Regions from separate parts of the Streptomyces sp. FXJ1.172 genome, predicted to be linked through region 2. Evidence: riboswitches for the same ligand, from Rfam matches in the RefSeq annotation. Region 2 holds a riboswitch; the other holds the start of a gene.

Region 1 (8,943 bases), 4.2 Mb from region 2:
GGGACCCCAGGGAAGGTCCATGCTTCAAACACCGAGTGGCGGTGCCGGAAGCGGTACCGCCGCCAGGGACAGTGGGCTGATGAGCATCGGCGCGGTGCTGAACGCGCTGCGCGACGAGTTCCCCGAAGTCACCATCTCCAAGATCCGTTTCCTGGAGTCGGAGGGGCTCATCGAGCCGCAGCGGACCCCTTCGGGGTACCGGAAGTTCAGCGCCGGGGACGTCGAGCGCCTGGCGCACGTGCTGAGGATGCAGCGGGACCACTATCTGCCGCTCAAGGTGATCCGTGAGCACCTGGACGCCATGGCGCGGGGAGAGGCCGTCCAGCTGCCCGTCGTCGGGCGTCAGCGCACCCATGAGGATCTTCGGGAGCCGCCGGCGGCGCCCACGGTCGCCAGGGTCGGCAGGTCCGAGCTGCTGGCGGCGGCGGACGTCGACGAGGGCGAGCTGAAGGAGTGGGAGTCGTACGGACTCGTCGTTCCCCTGGCGGACGGGGCGTACGACGCCGAGGCGGTCACCGTGGCCGCGCTCATCGCAGAACTGGGCCGGTTCGGGATCGAGCCGCGCCACCTTCGGGTGATGAAGGCCGCCGCCGACCGCGAGGCCGGACTGGTCGAGCAGGTGGTGGCCCCGCTCAAGCGCCACCGCAACCCGCAGACCAGGGCGCTGGCCGAGGCCCGTACGAAGGAGCTGGCGACGCTCACGGTGAAGCTGCACGCGGCCCTCGTGAAGACGGCTCTCGGGGTGCGGCTGCCCTGACAGCCGGGGTCCGGATCGGGCACCTGTTCCCGGCCCGACTACCCAAACGTCCCGGGCACGGCCTAGGGTTGCTGTGTGAACGAGCTCGATGTCGTAGGTGTCCGGGTCGAAATGCCCTCCAACCAACCGATCGTGCTCCTGCGCGAAGTGGGGGGCGACCGTTACCTCCCCATCTGGATCGGGCCGGGGGAGGCGACGGCGATCGCTTTCGCCCAGCAGGGTATGGCCCCCGCCCGGCCGCTGACGCACGACCTGTTCAAGGACGTGCTGGAGGCGGTCGGCCAGGAGCTGACCGAAGTACGCATCACCGATCTGCGGGAGGGCGTCTTCTACGCGGAGCTGGTGTTCGCCAGCGGGGTCGAGGTCAGCGCCCGTCCCTCCGACGCCATAGCGCTGGCCCTGCGCACCGGAACGCCGATCTACGGCAGTGACACGGTGCTGGACGACGCGGGCATCGCGATTCCGGACGAGCAGGAGGACGAGGTCGAGAAGTTCCGCGAGTTCCTCGACCAGATCTCGCCCGAGGACTTCGGCACCAGCAGCCAGTGATCACGACCGGCCGGCCACGGCGCGCGGCCGGTGAGCGAGGGCTCTCGCGGCCTCGTGCGGGCGGTGGGGCCGGGCATGTGCCAGCGGCCATTGAGGGCGTCCTACGGCCCCCCGCGAGTGCATTCGGCTAGCCTTTCCCCGCGGTGGGGCACGGGAAACCACTCCTAGGGTGATTATCACTCGGCGTGCCGAGTGTGGCGATCGTTGACGCACCCCTGGTGACTGCCTACCGTCGAGAAGGCAGGTCAAGGACGGAGGTCGGCGTGAGAACGAGCGGCGACGGTACGGCTGGGGGTGCCCCCGGACGCGGGTTCGGGGAGAGCGGTCCGTACGCTCCCCCTGGCCCTCAGCTGCGTTCGAACGGGGGTTACCCCCAACCGAACAGCGCGGTCGACCACGCTCCTCAGCGGCCGACGGTGGTGCCGAACGGCGGAGGGGCGGCGTCCATGGCATCCGAAGAGATCGGCTACCGCGGTCCCACGGCCTGCGCGGCCGCGGGCATCACCTACCGGCAGCTCGACTACTGGGCGCGCACCGGCCTGGTCGAGCCGAGCGTGCGGCCCGCCTACGGGTCGGGCACCCAGCGGCTGTACAGCTTCCGGGACGTGGTCGTCCTGAAGATCGTGAAGCGGTTCCTGGACACCGGGGTCTCGCTGCAGAACATCCGCACGACCGTCCAGCACCTCAGGGAACGCGGTTTCCGCGATCTGGAGCGGATGACCCTGATGAGCGACGGCGCCACGGTCTACGAGTGCACGTCCCCGGACGAGGTCCACGCCCTGCTCCAGGGCGGTCAGGGCATCTTCGGGATCGCCGTCGGCGTGGTGTGGCGGGACGTGGAAAGCGCGCTCTCCCAGCTGCACGGCGAACGCGTCGACACGGGCGAGACCCTCGTCGGGCACAACCCCGCGGACGAGCTGGCCCGCCGCCGCAACCGGGCGGTCTGACCGCCGGCCGCTCTCCCGCTCCAGGGCATTGTCAGTGCCGTGGTGCAGCATCGGAGGTGTGAGACACGCGCCGACCATCCTGCATCTCGACATGGATGCCTTCTACGCCTCGGTGGAGCAGGCATCCAAGCCGAGCCTTCGCGGCAAGGCGGTCGTCGTGGGCGGGCTCGGACCGCGCGGGGTGGTGGCCACCGCGTCGTACGAGGCGCGGGTCTTCGGGGTGCATTCGGCGATGCCCGTGGGCCAGGCCCGCCGGCTGGCACCCAACGCCGCGTACCTGGTGCCGCGCTTCGGGCTGTACCGGGCGGTCAGCGAGCAGGTGATGGCCCTGCTGCGGGAGCTGTCGCCGCTGGTGGAGCCGCTCAGCCTGGACGAGGCGTTCGTGGACCTGGAGGCCGGCGGGACGGCCTGGGACGAGGAGTCGGCGCGGCTCGCCGGGATCAAGCTGCGTGCGGACATCCGGGCGGTCACGGGGCTCACCGGGTCGGTGGGGCTCGCCGCCTCCAAGATGCTCGCGAAGATCGCCTCCGAGCAGGCCAAGCCCGACGGCCTGGTCATCATCGAGCCGGGCTCCGAGCGGGCGCTGCTGGGGCCGATGCCGGTGCGGACCCTGCCCGGGGTCGGCCCGGCCACCGGCGACCATCTGCGCAGGGCCGGGATCACCACGGTCGAGGAACTGGCCGAGGCGGGTGAGGACGAGCTGGTACGGCTGCTCGGCAAGGCGCACGGGCACGCGCTGTACGCCATGGCGCTGGCCCAGGACGAGCGGCCGGTGGTGGCCGAGCGCGAGGCGAAGTCGGTGTCGGTCGAGGACACCTACGACGTGGACATCCACGACCGGCTGCGCATCGCACTGGAGGTGCAGCGACTCGCCGACCGGTGCGTGGGGCGGCTGCGCGGGGCGGGGCTGTCCGGGCGGACCATCGTGCTGAAGGTGCGGCGGTACGACTTCTCGACCCTGACCCGCTCCGAGACGCTCAGAGGGCCCACGGACGATCCTGCGGTGGTCCGTGAGGCGGCCGCGCGGCTGCTGGACTCCGTGGACACCACGGGTGGGGTGCGGCTGCTCGGTGTGGGCGTCTCCGGGCTCGCCGACTACACGCAGGAGGACCTGTTCGCGCAGGCCATGCCCTCGCGGGCGGCACAGGCGCCGGAGGAGCCCGTGGCCGAGGCCGCCCCGGAGCGGCCGGAGCCCGTCGAACGGCACTGGCGCGCGGGACAGGACGTACGGCACGCCGAGTACGGCCCCGGCTGGGTGCAGGGGAGCGGGCTGGGGCGGGTCACGGTGCGGTTCGAGACGCCGCAGTCCCCTCCGGGGCGGGTGCGGACGTTCTCTGTCGACGATCCCGCGCTGGAGCCGGCCGAGCCGTTGCCGTTGGTCCTGGCGGAAACCCGGGTTCCGCTCGAGGCTCAGGACTCCTCCGACCCCGCCAGCTTGCCGAAGTCGTGGTCCGGGACCGACGGTGGTGCGGCCGTGTCGAGGCCGTAGTGGTGGTAGAGCTGGAGTTCCTGCTGGGGGGAGAGATGGCGGCCCACGCCGAAGTCCGGGGCGTCCTTGATGAGGGCGCGGTCGAAGGGGACGTGGAGGGTGCCCTCGACGAGTTCGCTCGGCTCCAGAGGGACGAACGCGTCGCGGGAGAACAGGCCGGTGCGTATGGCCGCCCACTCGGGCACACCGGTCGCGTCGTCCAGGTACACCTCGTCGACGGTGCCGATCTTGGTGCCGTTGCGGTCGAACGCCTTGCGGCCGATCAGGTTGCGCGGATCGATGTCGGTCTGCACGGTCCCTCTCCCTCCACGTGGTCGCAACTCATCCGTAAGCACTACAAAAGAGCACATTCACGGAGGCGGCCACTCGAGGGCTCGGGCGTTGACCTCGCTGGTAGTCTGACTTCGGCTGCTGAACCCGTGCGGGAGAGTCCTCCGACCACCTCGGAGGCGCCGAAGGAGCAAATCCTCCCCGGAATCTCTCAGGCTCACGTACCGCACGGACGAGGTCACTCTGGAAAGCAGGGCGGATGTCGACGGCTTCCGCTCTCACCGACGGTGAAAGCCGGGACACGTCCCGGTGAAGCTCTCAGGTTGAGATGACAGAGGGGGAGGCCGTCGGGGTACCCGCGCCGTGGTGCCCCTCGAAGGTCGCGTCAGACCAGGAGGCCTCCGCAATGACCGCCCAACGCATTCCGCTCTCCGACCTCGAGGCGGGCATCCCCTTCGAGCAGCGCCACATAGGGCCCGACCAGGAGGCGCGGGCCAAGATGCTCGCGCAGGTCGGCTACGGCTCGCTGGACGACCTGACCGCCGCCGCCGTCCCGGACGTGATCAAGAACGCCGACGCCCTCGACCTCCCGGGCGCCCGCACCGAGGCCGAGGTGCTCGCCGAACTGCGCTCGCTCGCCGACCGCAACCAGGTCCTCGGCTCGATGATCGGGCTCGGGTACTACGGGACGTTCACGCCGCCGGTCATCCTGCGCAACGTCATGGAGAACCCGGCCTGGTACACGGCCTACACGCCGTACCAGCCGGAGATCTCCCAGGGCCGGCTCGAGGCTCTGCTGAACTTCCAGACGATGGTCGCCGAGCTGACCGGTCTGCCCACCTCCGGCGCCTCCCTGCTCGACGAGGGCACTGCGGCCGCCGAGGCGATGGCGCTGTCCCGGCGCATGGGCAAGAACAAGAAGGGCCTGTTCCTGGTCGACGCGGACGCGCTGCCGCAGACCATCGCGGTCATCGAGACGCGTGCCGAGCCGACCGGTGTCGAGGTCGTCGTCGCCGACCTCAGCGAGGGCATCCCGGCCGGCATCGCCGCGCGTGAGATCAACGGCGTGCTGATCCAGTACCCGGGCGCCTCCGGCGCCGTACGGGACATCAAGCCCGTCATCGACCAGGCGCACGAGCTGGGCGCCCTGGTCACCGTCGCCGCCGACCTGCTCGCGCTGACCCTGCTGACCCCGCCCGGTGAGCTGGGCGCGGACATCGCCGTCGGCACCACCCAGCGCTTCGGCGTGCCCATGGGCTTCGGCGGTCCGCACGCGGGCTACATGGCCGTGCACGAGAAGTTCGCGCGCAGCCTGCCCGGCCGCCTCGTCGGTGTCTCCGTCGACGCCGACGGGCACAAGGCCTACCGGCTCGCGCTGCAGACCCGTGAGCAGCACATCCGCCGCGAGAAGGCCACCAGCAACATCTGCACCGCGCAGGTGCTGCTCGCCGTGATGGCCGGCATGTACGCGGTCTACCACGGGCCCGAGGGGCTGCAGACGATCGCCCGGCGGACGCACCGGTACGCCACGATCCTCGCCGAGGGCCTGAAGGCCGGCGGTGTCGAGATCGTGCACGGTGCCTTCTTCGACACCGTCACCGCGCGCGTGCCCGGCAGGGCCGCCGAGGTCGTCGCCGCCGCCCGGGACAACGGAGTCAACCTGTACCCGGCCGACGCCGACCACGTCTGCGTCGCCTGCGACGAGACCACCAACCGGGCCCAGCTGGGCGCGGTCTTCGCCGCCTTCGGCGTCGAGGGCGACATCGAGGCCCTGGACGCGAGCGCCGCGGACACCCTGCCCGAGGCGCTGCTGCGCACCGACGCCTACCTCACCCACCCGGTCTTCCACCAGTACCGCTCCGAGACCGCGATGCTGCGTTACCTGCGCAGGCTGGCCGACCGCGACTACGCCCTCGACCGCGGCATGATCCCGCTGGGCTCCTGCACCATGAAGCTCAACGCGACCACCGAGATGGAGCCGGTCACCTGGCCCGAGTTCGGCCAGCTGCACCCCTTCGCCCCGGCCGAGCAGGCCGAGGGCTACCTCACGCTCATCCGCGAACTGGAGGAGCGTCTCGCCGAGGTCACCGGCTACGACAAGGTCTCCCTCCAGCCCAACGCCGGTTCGCAGGGCGAGCTGGCCGGTCTGCTCGCCGTACGCGGCTACCACCGCGCGAACGGCGACGACCAGCGCACCGTCTGCCTCATCCCGTCCTCCGCGCACGGCACCAACGCGGCCAGCGCCGTGATGGCCGGCATGAAGGTCGTCGTCGTCAAGACCGCCGAGGACGGCGAGATCGACGTCGAGGACCTGCGCGCCAAGATCGAGCAGCACCGCGACGAGCTGGCGGTCCTGATGATCACCTACCCCTCGACGCACGGTGTCTTCGAGGAGCACGTCGCCGGCATCTGCGCCCAGGTGCACGAGGCGGGCGGCCAGGTGTACGTCGACGGCGCCAACCTCAACGCGCTGGTCGGTCTCGCCAAGCCGGGCCACTTCGGCGGCGACGTCTCACACCTGAACCTGCACAAGACCTTCTGCATCCCGCACGGCGGCGGCGGTCCCGGAGTCGGCCCGGTCGCGGTCCGCGAGCACCTCGCGCCGTATCTGCCGAACCACCCGATGCAGCCCGCCGCGGGCCCGGAGACGGGCGTGGGCCCGGTCTCGGCGGCCCCCTGGGGTTCCGCGGGCATCCTGCCGATCTCCTGGGCGTACGTCCGTCTCATGGGCGGTGAGGGCCTCAAGCGCGCCACGCAGGTGGCCGTGCTGTCGGCGAACTACGTCGCCAAGCGCCTGGAGCCGCACTACCCGGTGCTCTACACGGGTCCGGGCAATCTGGTCGCGCACGAGTGCATCATCGACCTGCGCCCGCTGACCAAGGCGACCGGCGTGAGCGTGGACGACGTGGCCAAGCGCCTGATCGACTACGGCTTCCACGCGCCGACCATGTCCTTCCCGGTGGCCGGCACGCTGATGATCGAGCCGACCGAGTCGGAGGACCTCACCGAGCTGGACCGGTTCTGCGACGCGATGATCGCCATCCGCGCGGAGATCGAGAAGGTCGGCTCGGGCGAGTGGCCCGCGGAGGACAACCCGCTGCGGGGCGCCCCGCACACCGCCGCCGCGCTCGGCGGCGAGTGGGCGCACGCCTACAGCCGTGAGGAGGCCGTCTTCCCGGCCGGTGTCTCGGCCGCCGACAAGTACTGGCCGCCGGTCCGCCGTATCGACCAGGCCTTCGGCGACCGCAACCTGGTGTGCTCCTGCCCGCCGCTGGACGCCTACGAGGACTGAGCGAACGGTCGCTCCCAGGGCCCCGTCCGGATCTTTGGGCGGGGCCCCTTCCGTCGTACGGTCTCAGGCCGTCGCCAGCGACACCTCGGTCGCCTTGATCAGGGCGACCACGTCGGACCCCACGAAGAGGCCGAGGTCGGTGACCGCGTCCTTGGTGATGGCCGCGGTCAGTTGGCCGCCGTCGACGGTGATCTTCACGGAGGCCATGACGGCGCCGGTCGTGAGGCCGGTGACCGCGCCCGGAAGCTGGTTGCGGATCGACAGGCCCGCGATCCGGTTGGTGGCGAGGGAGACCTCGGTCGACTTCACCAGGGCGCGCACGGCCGAGCCCGGCGCGAGGGCCAGGTCCTCGGCGGACTCCTTGGTGATGGCCGCCATGAGGTGCTGACCGCCGTCCAGTCGGAGCTTGACGGTGGCCATGGCCTCGCCCTGGTGGACCTCGGTGACGGTGCCGGCGAGCTGATTGCGGATGCTCAGGGTCATGGGCACCCACGGTACGGCGCCCGCCCGCTCAGGCCGGGTATGCGTGCGTCTGCGTGGCTTTGACCGTCGCCCAGACAGCTGCGCCCGGGTGCAGCTCCAGCTCGGCGGCGGCGACCGTGGTGAGGTCGGCGGCGAGCGGGAGTTCGCCGGTGAGGTCGGCGCGGATCTGGTCGCCGTGCGTCTCCAGGCCCTCGACCTCGCACCGCCACAGGTTCCGGGCGCTCGCCCCCGTCGGCCGGTCCCGGAACAGGGTGACGGCGCTCGGCGGGAACGCCACGAAGACCGGTCCGGACAGGTCCTCCGTGGTCGTGATCGAGGGCCCGGCGTCGAGCCGTACCGCGTGCCCGTCCGCCTGCCCCTGGTAGAGGTTGAGGCCGACGAGCCGGGCGATGTAGTCGGTGCGCGGGTGGCGGGCGATGTCGGAGGGGGCGCCCTCCTGCACGACCCGGCCGTGTTCGACGACCACCAGCCGGTCCGCGAGCACCATGGCGTCCAGCGGGTCGTGCGTGACCAGGACGGCGACCGCCTCGAACTCCGTCAGGTGGCGGCGGAGCCGGGCCCGGACCTCCAGGCGGGTACGGGCGTCCAGGGCGGCCAGCGGCTCGTCCAGGAGCAGCAGCCGGGGGCGGGTGGCCAGGGCCCGGGCGAGCGCCACCCGCTGGGCCTGTCCGCCGGACAGGCGGCGGGGTTTGGCGTGCACGTGATCGGCCAGGCCCATCCGGTCCAGCCACGCGGCGGCCCGCTCCCGGGCCTCGGCCTTGGACGCGCCCTGGCAGCGCGGCCCGAAGGCCACGTTGTCCAGCGCGGACAGATGCGGGAAGAGCAGATAGTCCTGGAAGACCACACCGACCGGGCGGGACTCCGGGGGAGTGTGCTCCAGTGAGGCGCCGTCCAGACGCAGGTGGCCGTCGGTGAGCGGGACGAGACCGGCCAGGGCGCGCAGGGCGGTGGTCTTGCCGGCGCCGTTGGGACCGAGCAGCGCGACGACGTCTCCGGGGGCCGCCGTGAGGCGCACGTCCAGCCGGAAGGAGTCCCGGTCGACGACGAGCCGGGCGTCGAGCCCCTCGCCGCCCACCTGTTTCAGATCGGCTTCCGGGGCGTCGATGTCGGTCATGGGTCTGTACGTTCGCACAGGCTCCGGGGTGGCTGCCACGGT
Region 2 (8,943 bases):
ACCACGTTGAACTGCTTGCCGGAGAAGTTCAGCCGCATGCCGTGGGTGAGGTGGCCGCCGTGGGCGAGGTCCAGGCCGAGGATGGTGTCCCCGGGCTGGGCCAGCGCGAACAGGGCCGCCTGGTTGGCGGAGGCGCCGGAGTGGGGCTGGACGTTGGCGTACTCGGCGCCGAACAGCTCCTTGATCCGGTCGATGGCGATCTGCTCGGCGACGTCGACGTGCTCGCAGCCGCCGTAGTAGCGGCGGCCCGGGTAGCCCTCGGCGTACTTGTTGGTGAGCACCGAGCCCTGCGCCTCCATCACCGCGAGCGGTGCGAAGTTCTCGGAGGCGATCATCTCCAGCGTCGACTGCTGGCGGTTCAGCTCGGCGTCGACCGCGGCGGCGATCTCCGGGTCCAGCTCGTGCAGGGGCGTGTTCAAGGCGGTCATTCGGTTACGACTCCTCGCCGGTGGAAAAGGCCGTGTACTCGTCGGCGGAGAGCAGATCGGCCGGCTCCTCCGCGACGCGGACCTTGAACAGCCAGCCGCCGTGGAAGGGGGCGGAGTTCACCAGCGACGGGTCGTCGACGACGTCCTCGTTGGTCGCGGTGACCTCACCGGTGACCGGCGAGTACAGCTCGGAGACCGACTTGGTCGACTCGAGTTCACCGCAGGACTCGCCGGCGGTCACGGTGTCACCGACCGCCGGGAGCTGGACGAAGACGACGTCACCGAGCGCGTTGGCCGCGTGCTCCGTGATGCCGACCGTCGAGACGCCGTCCTCGGCGGCCGACAGCCACTCGTGCTCCTTGCTGTAGCGATGCTGCTGGGGGTTGCTCATGGCCTGAATTCTCCTGTACGCGCGGGAGTGCTGATGAAGGGGGGACTGCTGAAGCCGCTGGTGAGCGGGCGAATGTGCGCAGGGTCACGCGCCGGCCACGGGACCGGGCCCACGGCGGACGCGATCGCGCCCAGTCTCTACTTCTGGCGCTTGTAGAACGGCAGCGCCACGACCTGGTACGGCTCGTGACTGCCTCGGATGTCCACGCCGACGCCCTCGGTGCCGGGCGCGGCGTGCGCCGCGTCGACGTAGGCCATGGCGATCGGCTTGCCCAGCGTGGGGGAGGGGGCGCCCGAGGTGATCTCGCCGATCACCTGGCCGCCGGCGACGACGGTGTACCCGGCGCGCGGGACGCGACGGCCCTCGGCGATCAGGCCGACGAGCACGCGCGGAGGCTCGGAAGCGGCGCGCTCGGCGGCCTTGGCGAGCGCCTCGCGCCCGACGAAGTCGCCCTCCTTCTCGAACTTCACCACCCGGCCGAGCCCGGCGTCGAAGGGGGTGAGCGAGGTGGTCAGCTCGTGCCCGTACAGCGGCATGCCCGCCTCCAGGCGCAGGGTGTCCCGGCAGGACAGGCCGCAGGGCACCAGGCCGACGCCCTCGCCGGCCTTGGTCAGCGCCTGCCACAGCTCGACGGCGTGCTCCGGCTTCACGAACAGTTCGAAGCCGTCCTCGCCGGTGTAGCCGGTGCGGGCGATCAGCGCGGGGACGCCGGCGACGGTGCCGGGCAGGCCGGCGTAGTACTTCAGCCCGTCCAGGTCGGCGTCGGTCAGGGACTTCAGGATGCCGGGGGACTCGGGGCCCTGCACGGCGATCAGCGCGTAGGCGTCCCGGTCGTCGCGCACCTCGGCGTCGAAGCCGGCGGCGCGCTCGGTGAGGGCGTCCAGCACCACCTGGGCGTTGGAGGCGTTGGCGACCACCATGTACTCGGTCTCGGCGAGCCGGTAGACGATCAGGTCGTCCAGGATGCCGCCGTCGGCCCGGCAGATCATGGTGTAGCGGGCGCGGCCGACACCGACGGAGGCGATGTTGCCGACCAGGGCGTGGTTCAGGAAGGCGGCGGCCCCGGCGCCGGTCACCGTGATCTCGCCCATGTGGGAGAGGTCGAACAGACCCGCCTTGGTCCGCACCGCGACATGCTCGTCGCGCTCGGAGCCGTAGCGCAGGGGCATGTCCCAGCCGGCGAAGTCGGTCATCGTCGCACCGAGCGAGCGATGCACGGCATCGAGCGCGGTGTGACGGAGTTCAGTGCTGCTCATCGGTCGGTCGTCTCCCAGGACAAACAGGACGGGCGAGGAACGTCCCTCCCCATCTGTCATCGGAACCTGAGAGGTTCGCCATGACCGCCACGGGGACGATCACGGCTTGCACCTTGGGTGGAGCCACTGTCGCAGCGGCCCGCTTTTCAGATGTGCCTCGCCCGCGCGGTAACGGGGCCTGAGAGATTCAAGGGAGGAACTTGCTCCTTCGGCGCCCCAGCGAAGGCTGCTGGGGACTCTCCCGCGCGGATTCAAGCGGCCGGTATGCAGTTGGCGGCCACATCATTGCACGCCGCACCCCCGCCCGTCAGGGCCGCATCTGTAACCGACCTGTGGCAGTACGCGCACCTCCCCGCAGGACACCGCGCATTACCTTCTCTTTGCATGAATCGGGCATGGGGATTGCCGAGCCCGCAGGGGAGCCACAGGGGAGGACGATCACGGTGAACAGGACCTCGGCGTACGCCACCACCGCCGGCATCGCGGTGCCGAAGCAGCCCTCCGCCCCCGCGCGCGAGCGCCGCGCCGACCGCCCGGCCCCACTCGTGCGCGACCTGCGCGACCGGGCGGGCCGCAGCCCGCGGGCCCTGCTCCTCGGCCCCCGGGACGTGGTGGTGGTCACCGGCCTGCCCGGCAGCGGAAAGTCCACCCTGATGCACCGCGCGGTCCAAGGTCACCGCATCGACTCCCAGGACACCCGCGACCGCTGGGACGCCCGCATGCCCGGCCGCATCCCCTACGCGCTCTACCGCCCCCTGGTCCGCCTCGCCCACTACGCCGCCCTGCGCCGCGCCCTGCGCACCGGCGAGGGCGTCGTCGTGCACGACTGCGGCACCCGCAGCTGGGTGCGCGGCTGGCTCGCCCGTGAGGCCCGCCGCCGCGGCGCCACCCTGCACCTGCTGCTGCTCGACGTGGCACCCGAGACGGCCCGCGAGGGCCAGCGCGAACGCGGCCGCGGCGTCTCCCGCCACACCTTCGCCCGCCACCGCCGTACGACCGCCCGGCTGCTCGCCGCGGTCGAGCGGGGCGGGGTGCCCGCGGGCTGCGGCTCGGCGGTGCTGCTGGACCGCGCCGCGGCGGACGCCCTGCACCGGATCGGGTTCACAGGGTGAGGGACTGGCACGGCAACCCGCTAGCCTTCATGGTCACAGCAGTGGTTCCCAGCAGGCGGTAGGCAGATGGACTTCCCGGCGGACATTCCCGCGGACTTCCCGGCACAGGCGCACCCCCACCCGCACGGCGGTTGGCCCGGCAACGAGCTGGAGGAGGTCCTCGCGGCCTCCCTCGGCATACCCGCCGCGGCCGGCCGGATCATCGAGGTCCTCGGCCGCAGCTTCCTGTGGATCCCGCTGCCGAACGGCGGCGGCCCCGGCAGCGGCCCGCTCGACCTTCCCACGCTGGAGATCGACGGCCAGGTCTACGTCCCGGTGTTCAGCTCGGAGGAGCAGCTGCGCCAGGGGGCCGGCTCCCACATGGCGTTCACCATCGCTCCCGCCGTCGAGTTCGCCCGCGGCCTGCCCCCGCAGGCCGGCATCGCGGTGAACCCGGACGGGCTGGTCGGCATCCCGCTCCCGCCGGCCGCGGTGGCCGAGCTGTGCCGCGCGGGCCGCACCCCCCTCGACGGCCCCAACACCGGCGGCCGGGTCCGCCTCTTCGAGCCCGACTGGCAGGACGACCCGGTCGACTTCCTCTCCGCCGCGGCCGCCGAGTTCGCCGGGACCGGCGTGGTCCGCACCGCCCGCCGCTGCCTGGCCGCCATCGAGACGGCCGAGCCGGTGATGTTCGTGGGCGTGGAACTCTCCCAGTGGGAGGGCGACTTGCGCACCCTGCCCATGGACGCGCTGGGCAGGGCCCTGGGCCGGGTCCCGGTCGGGTGGCCGGTCAGCCTGGTCCTGCTGGACGTGACGGACGACCCGGTCGCCGAGTGGCTGAGGGCGAACGTCCGGCCGTTCTACCAACACGGTCACTAGACCGTGACCCGGGGGCAGCCCAGGGGACAGGGGCGCGGGGCCGTGTCCGCCGAGCAGCCTCGCCGCGCGGGCGCGGGAAAGGCGCCACTCACCCGCACCCGCGCACGAACAGAAGGCCCCGAGCTGGTGGGCGCTTAAGCTGTCTTTGACGCGGGCCACCAAAAGGAAGGGCACGACAGGTGAGCGCGAGCCACAGCGGCAGCGTGGAGCACACGCTGCGCCAGGTCACGCCCGGACGTTACGACGCCTACGAGGCCCTGCTGCGCGCCCTCGCCACCCCCTCCTCCGGCCAGATCTGGATGCTGCTGTGGCACGGCCAGGCCGGTTCCCCGGACGCCCAGTACGGAAACATGGAGGTCGACGGCTTCCAGTACGCCCCCTGCGTCACCTCCGCCCAGGAGCTGTCGGCCAGCGGCTGGAACCGCTCGTACGAGGTCGTCGACGGCCTCGACGTGGCCCGCACCCTCTACCCCGACCACTACGGCCTCTGGCTCAACCCGCACGCCTCGGGCGGCGGCGTCGGCATCCCCTGGCTGGACCTGCGGCGCATCGCCACCGGTCTGGACCGCCAGCCCGCCGGCCCCCTCCGGCTCACCGAACCCGGCATCGAGATCCCGCAGTTCTACGCGGTGCTCGCGCAGAACGCCCACCGCACCCCGGCCCTGCGTTCCCTGCGCCGCGCCTGGGTGCAGCCCGCGCTCGGGGCGCCGTACCTCGCGATCGGCCTGGACGTGTACGACACCTCCCCGGCCGCGGTCGACTCGGTGCGCGCGATGATGCAGCAGTCCGTCGGCGCGGTCCCCGAGGGCCTGCCGGTGTCGACGGTCGCGATGACCGACGACTACGACCCGGTCGTGATGTGGATGCGGGCCAACGCCCACCCGTTCTACGACCGTGAGGCCCACGCGGCCCTGGCTCCGCCGCGGCCCCAGCCGCAACTCCAGGCATCGCCCCAGCCGCAGGCCCCGGCCGCCGGCTACGGCTATCCGCCGGTGCCCGGCGGCTACTGACCCAAGGCCGCTGACCTCCGCTTTCGCCGCGCGATCCGGCCCGCCCGCCCACCGGCTTCCGTCCGGTCGGCGCAACTTCCTGTCCGCATAACAGGAAACGCCAGCTTGCATCACGGTTGCGCATCCATTCTCCGCCAAGGCTGGCGGCTCATCGCCGGCGCGTTGAAGACTCCCCCTTCAAGGGGCTCGCCCCTGTGTACGACGGACTGATTGATGCCGCTACCAGCGGCAAGTGCGGGCCGGTTACCGCCGGTTGAGAGGGGTCCCAGCCTAATGACGGCACCATTGCACGAGCCGGCCGCGGAAGCGGCCCCCGGTGCGGCCGAGGAAGCGGCGGTCGCCGCCGCCGACGCGAAGGCCGTACAGGGCCGCTCCCTGGGACGGATCGCCTGGGAGCGCCTGAAGCGGGACAAACTCGCCCTGACGGGCGGCGTCGTGGTGCTCGTCCTCATCGCGATCGCGATCCTCGCGCCCGTCATCACGAACCTGGCCGGCCAGGACCCGGACGTCTACCACGAGGACCTCATCGACCCGCTGTTCGGCACCCCCAAGGCGTCGTTGGGCGGCATCAGCGGCGACCACCTGCTCGGTGTCGAACCGGTCAACGGCCGCGACATCTTCGCGCGCATCATCTACGGTTCGCAGGTCTCCCTGCTGGTCGGCTTCCTGTCCGCCCTCGTCGCCGTCGTGCTGGGCACGATTCTCGGCGTCCTGGCCGGTTTCTTCGGTGGCTGGGTCGACTCGGTCATCAGCCGGGTCATGGACGGTCTTCTCGCCTTCCCGCAGCTGCTGTTCATCATCGCCCTGGTCTCCGTCATGCCGAACAACATGCTGGGGCTGTCCGGCACCGGCGTGCGGCTGTTCGTGATGATCCTGGTCATCGGCTTCTTCGGCTGGCCCTACATCGGCCGCGTGGTGCGCGGACAGACGCTCTCGCTGCGCGAACGCGAGTACGTCGAGGCCGCCCGCTCGCTGGGCGCCGGGCGCTTCTACATCCTCTTCAAGGAGTTGTTGCCCAACCTGGTGGCGCCGATCATCGTGTACACGACGATGATGATCCCCACCAACATCCTCACCGAGGCGGCGCTCAGCTTCCTGGGCGTGGGCGTCAAGCCGCCGACCCCCTCCTGGGGCCAGATGCTCTCGAACGCGATCGACTACTACGACTCGGACCCCATGTACATGGTGATCCCGGGCGTGGCGATCTTCATCACCGTACTGGCGTTCAACCTCTTCGGCGACGGCGTGCGGGACGCGCTCGACCCGAAGGGCTCCCGCTGAACTGCCGTACCCCAAGCGTCCCGTGAGCACAGCCACGGGGTCTCTCATCAATTCCGGAGGATCCGAGATCGTGACTACCCAACGCACCTCAGGGCGGCGCAAGCAGGCCCTTGCCGCTGCCGCAGTGGTCGCCGGGCTGCTGACCACGGCGGCGTGCGGCGGTGGCAATGGCAGCGGTTCGAAGGACGGCGCTGCCGGCTTCGACGCGGCCAACAACAAGGTTGCCCAGGCCTCGCTGGCCAAGAAGGGCGGCGAGCTGAAGTTCGCGTCCGCTCAGGACGCCGACTCGTGGGACACCACGCGTGGCTACTACGGCTTCATGTGGAACTTCTCCCGCTACTACGCCCGCCAGCTGGTCACCTTCGACACCAAGCCGGGCAAGGACGGCGGCAAGGTCGTCCCCGACCTGGCCACCGACACGGGCAAGGTCTCGGCCGACGGAAAGACCTACACGTTCACCCTGCGTGACGGGATCACCTGGGAGGACGGCAAGCCGATCACCTCCCAGGACATCAAGTACGGCATCGAGCGCGACTGGGCGCAGGACGTGCTCTCCGGCGGCCCGACGTACCTGAAGGACACCCTGGACCCGGACGGCAAGTACCAGGGCCCCTACAAGGACAGCAGCAAGGACCACCTGGGCCTGTCGGCGGTCGAGACGCCGAACGCGAAGACGATCGTCTTCCACCTGCCCAAGCCCAACGCCGACTTCCAGGACATCCTGGCGCTGCCCGCGGCGTCCCCGGTCCGCCAGGACATGGACACCAAGTCCAAGTACGCCCTGCACCCGTTCTCCTCGGGCCCGTACAAGTTCCAGTCGTACGACCCGGGCAAGTCGCTGGTCCTGGTGCGCAACGACAAGTGGAACGCTTCTTCGGACCCGGTCCGCAAGGCGTACCCGGACAAGATCAGCATCAAGTTCTTCACCAACGCCAACGACCTCGACCAGCGTCTGATCAACGGCGACTACCAGCTGGACATGACCCAGACCGGTCTGTCCCCGCAGGGCCGCCAGACGGCGCTGAAGCAGGACAAGGGCAACCTGGACAACCCGATCTCCGGCTACGTCCGTTACGCGGTCTTCCCGCAGAGTGTCAAGCCGTTCGACAACATCCACTGCCGCAAGGCCGTGATCCTCGGCGCCGACCACGTGTCGATCCAGACCGCCCGCGGCGGCCCGATCGCCGGTGGTGACATCGGCACCAACATGCTCCCGCCCGCCGTCGCCGGCGCCGAGGGCCAGAAGTACGACCCGTACCAGATCGCCGGTGCCAACAAGAACGGCAACGTCGACCAGGCCAAGGCCGAGCTGAAGGCCTGCGGCCAGCCGAACGGCTTCAGCACCACCATCGCGGTCCGCAACAACAAGCCCGCCGAGGTGGCCACCGCCGAGTCGCTCCAGGCGTCGCTGAAGAAGGTCGGCATCAACGCCCAGATCGACCAGTACGACGGCTCGCAGACCACCGGCATCATCGGCAGCCCCTCGAACGTCCAGAAGAAGGGCTACGGCATCATCATCATGGGCTGGGGCCCGGACTACCCGACGGTCCAGGGCTACGGCGCCCCGCTGTGGGACAGCCACTTCATCCAGCAGAGCGGTAACAACAACTACGCGCTCATCAAGGACAAGACGATCGACGGCCTGTTCGACACGTACAGCACCACGCTGGACGACGCGAAGAAGGCCGACCTCGCCACGCAGATCAACCACAAGGTGATGGACGGCGCGTACTACCTGCCCTTCACCTTCGAGAAGTTCCTGAACTGGCGCGGTTCGAACCTGGCGAACGTCTACACGACCGACGCGTACAACGGTATGTACGACTTCGTCAACCTCGGTCTGAAGTCGGCGAAGTAACCCGGCACACCCGCTGAACAGCACGAAAGGCAGGTGAAGGCCGGCGCGGTGTGACCGTGGGCCGCTGGACACAATCCGGCGGCCCACGGTCCGCGGCGGGCCGTACGCTGTGCTCGCTTACCTCATCAGGCGGCTGTTCGCTGCCGCAGTGATGCTGGTGGTCACCGTCGTGGTGGTCTTCTGCATCTTCTTCCTCGTCCCGAAGTGGGCAGGCGTCGACCCGGCCCTGAGCTTCGTGGGCAAGCAGGCCGACCCGGCCTCCGTCGAGGCGGTGCGTACGAAGCTGGGTCTGAGCGACCCGATCTACGCGCAGGTCTGGCACTTCTTCAAGGGCATCTTCGTGGGCCGTACCTACGCGGCCGGCGGCGATGTCACCCACTGCGCGGCGCCGTGCTTCGGCTACTCGTTCCGCAGTGAGCAGGCCGTCTGGCCCGTACTGACCAGCCGTTTCCCGGTGACCCTGGAACTCGCGCTCGGTGCCGCCGTGCTGTGGCTCGTCTTCGGTGTCGCGGCGGGTGTCCTCTCCGCGCTCAAGCGGGGCAGCCTGTGGGACCGCAGTGCCATGGTCGTCGCCCTCTCCGGCGTCTCCCTGCCCATCTACTTCACCGGTCTGCTCACCTCGGCGATCTTCGTCTTCGGGCTGCATTGGTTCAACGGCCAGTACGTGTCCATCTCGGACAACTTCGGCAGCTGGCTGGGCGGCATGATCCTGCCCTGGATCACGCTGGCCTTCCTGTACGCCGCGATGT

What was found. A riboswitch is a leader RNA that binds a small molecule or an ion and turns the genes downstream of it on or off. The one in region 2 is predicted to bind glycine.
Region 1: linked by a shared signal. The riboswitch ahead of gcvP (aminomethyl-transferring glycine dehydrogenase) and the one ahead of gcvT (glycine cleavage system aminomethyltransferase GcvT) in region 2 are both predicted to bind glycine.

The regions. Positions count from the first base shown of each region.
Region 1 covers NZ_CP119133.2:7,587,968-7,596,910, forward strand. Annotated here, with positions in the region: gene ftsR (transcriptional regulator FtsR) at 20-757, shown strand; gene A6P39_RS34170 (bifunctional nuclease family protein) at 833-1,306, shown strand; gene A6P39_RS34175 (MerR family transcriptional regulator) at 1,570-2,253, shown strand; gene A6P39_RS34180 (DNA polymerase IV) at 2,312-3,742, shown strand; gene A6P39_RS34185 (PRC-barrel domain-containing protein) at 3,664-4,035, opposite strand; glycine riboswitch at 4,155-4,249, shown strand; gene gcvP (aminomethyl-transferring glycine dehydrogenase) at 4,419-7,304, shown strand; gene A6P39_RS34195 (TOBE domain-containing protein) at 7,368-7,787, opposite strand; gene A6P39_RS34200 (ABC transporter ATP-binding protein) at 7,816-8,901, opposite strand; gene modB (molybdate ABC transporter permease subunit) at 8,943-8,943, opposite strand, start outside.
Region 2 covers NZ_CP119133.2:3,360,675-3,369,617, reverse strand. Annotated here, with positions in the region: gene glyA (serine hydroxymethyltransferase) at 1-428, opposite strand, end outside; gene gcvH (glycine cleavage system protein GcvH) at 433-819, opposite strand; gene gcvT (glycine cleavage system aminomethyltransferase GcvT) at 957-2,075, opposite strand; glycine riboswitch at 2,119-2,231, opposite strand; glycine riboswitch at 2,232-2,329, opposite strand; gene A6P39_RS14765 (AAA family ATPase) at 2,519-3,187, shown strand; gene A6P39_RS14760 (enhanced serine sensitivity protein SseB) at 3,254-4,045, shown strand; gene A6P39_RS14755 (enhanced serine sensitivity protein SseB C-terminal domain-containing protein) at 4,225-5,055, shown strand; gene A6P39_RS14750 (ABC transporter permease) at 5,329-6,336, shown strand; gene A6P39_RS14745 (ABC transporter substrate-binding protein) at 6,407-8,194, shown strand; gene A6P39_RS14740 (ABC transporter permease) at 8,304-8,943, shown strand, end outside.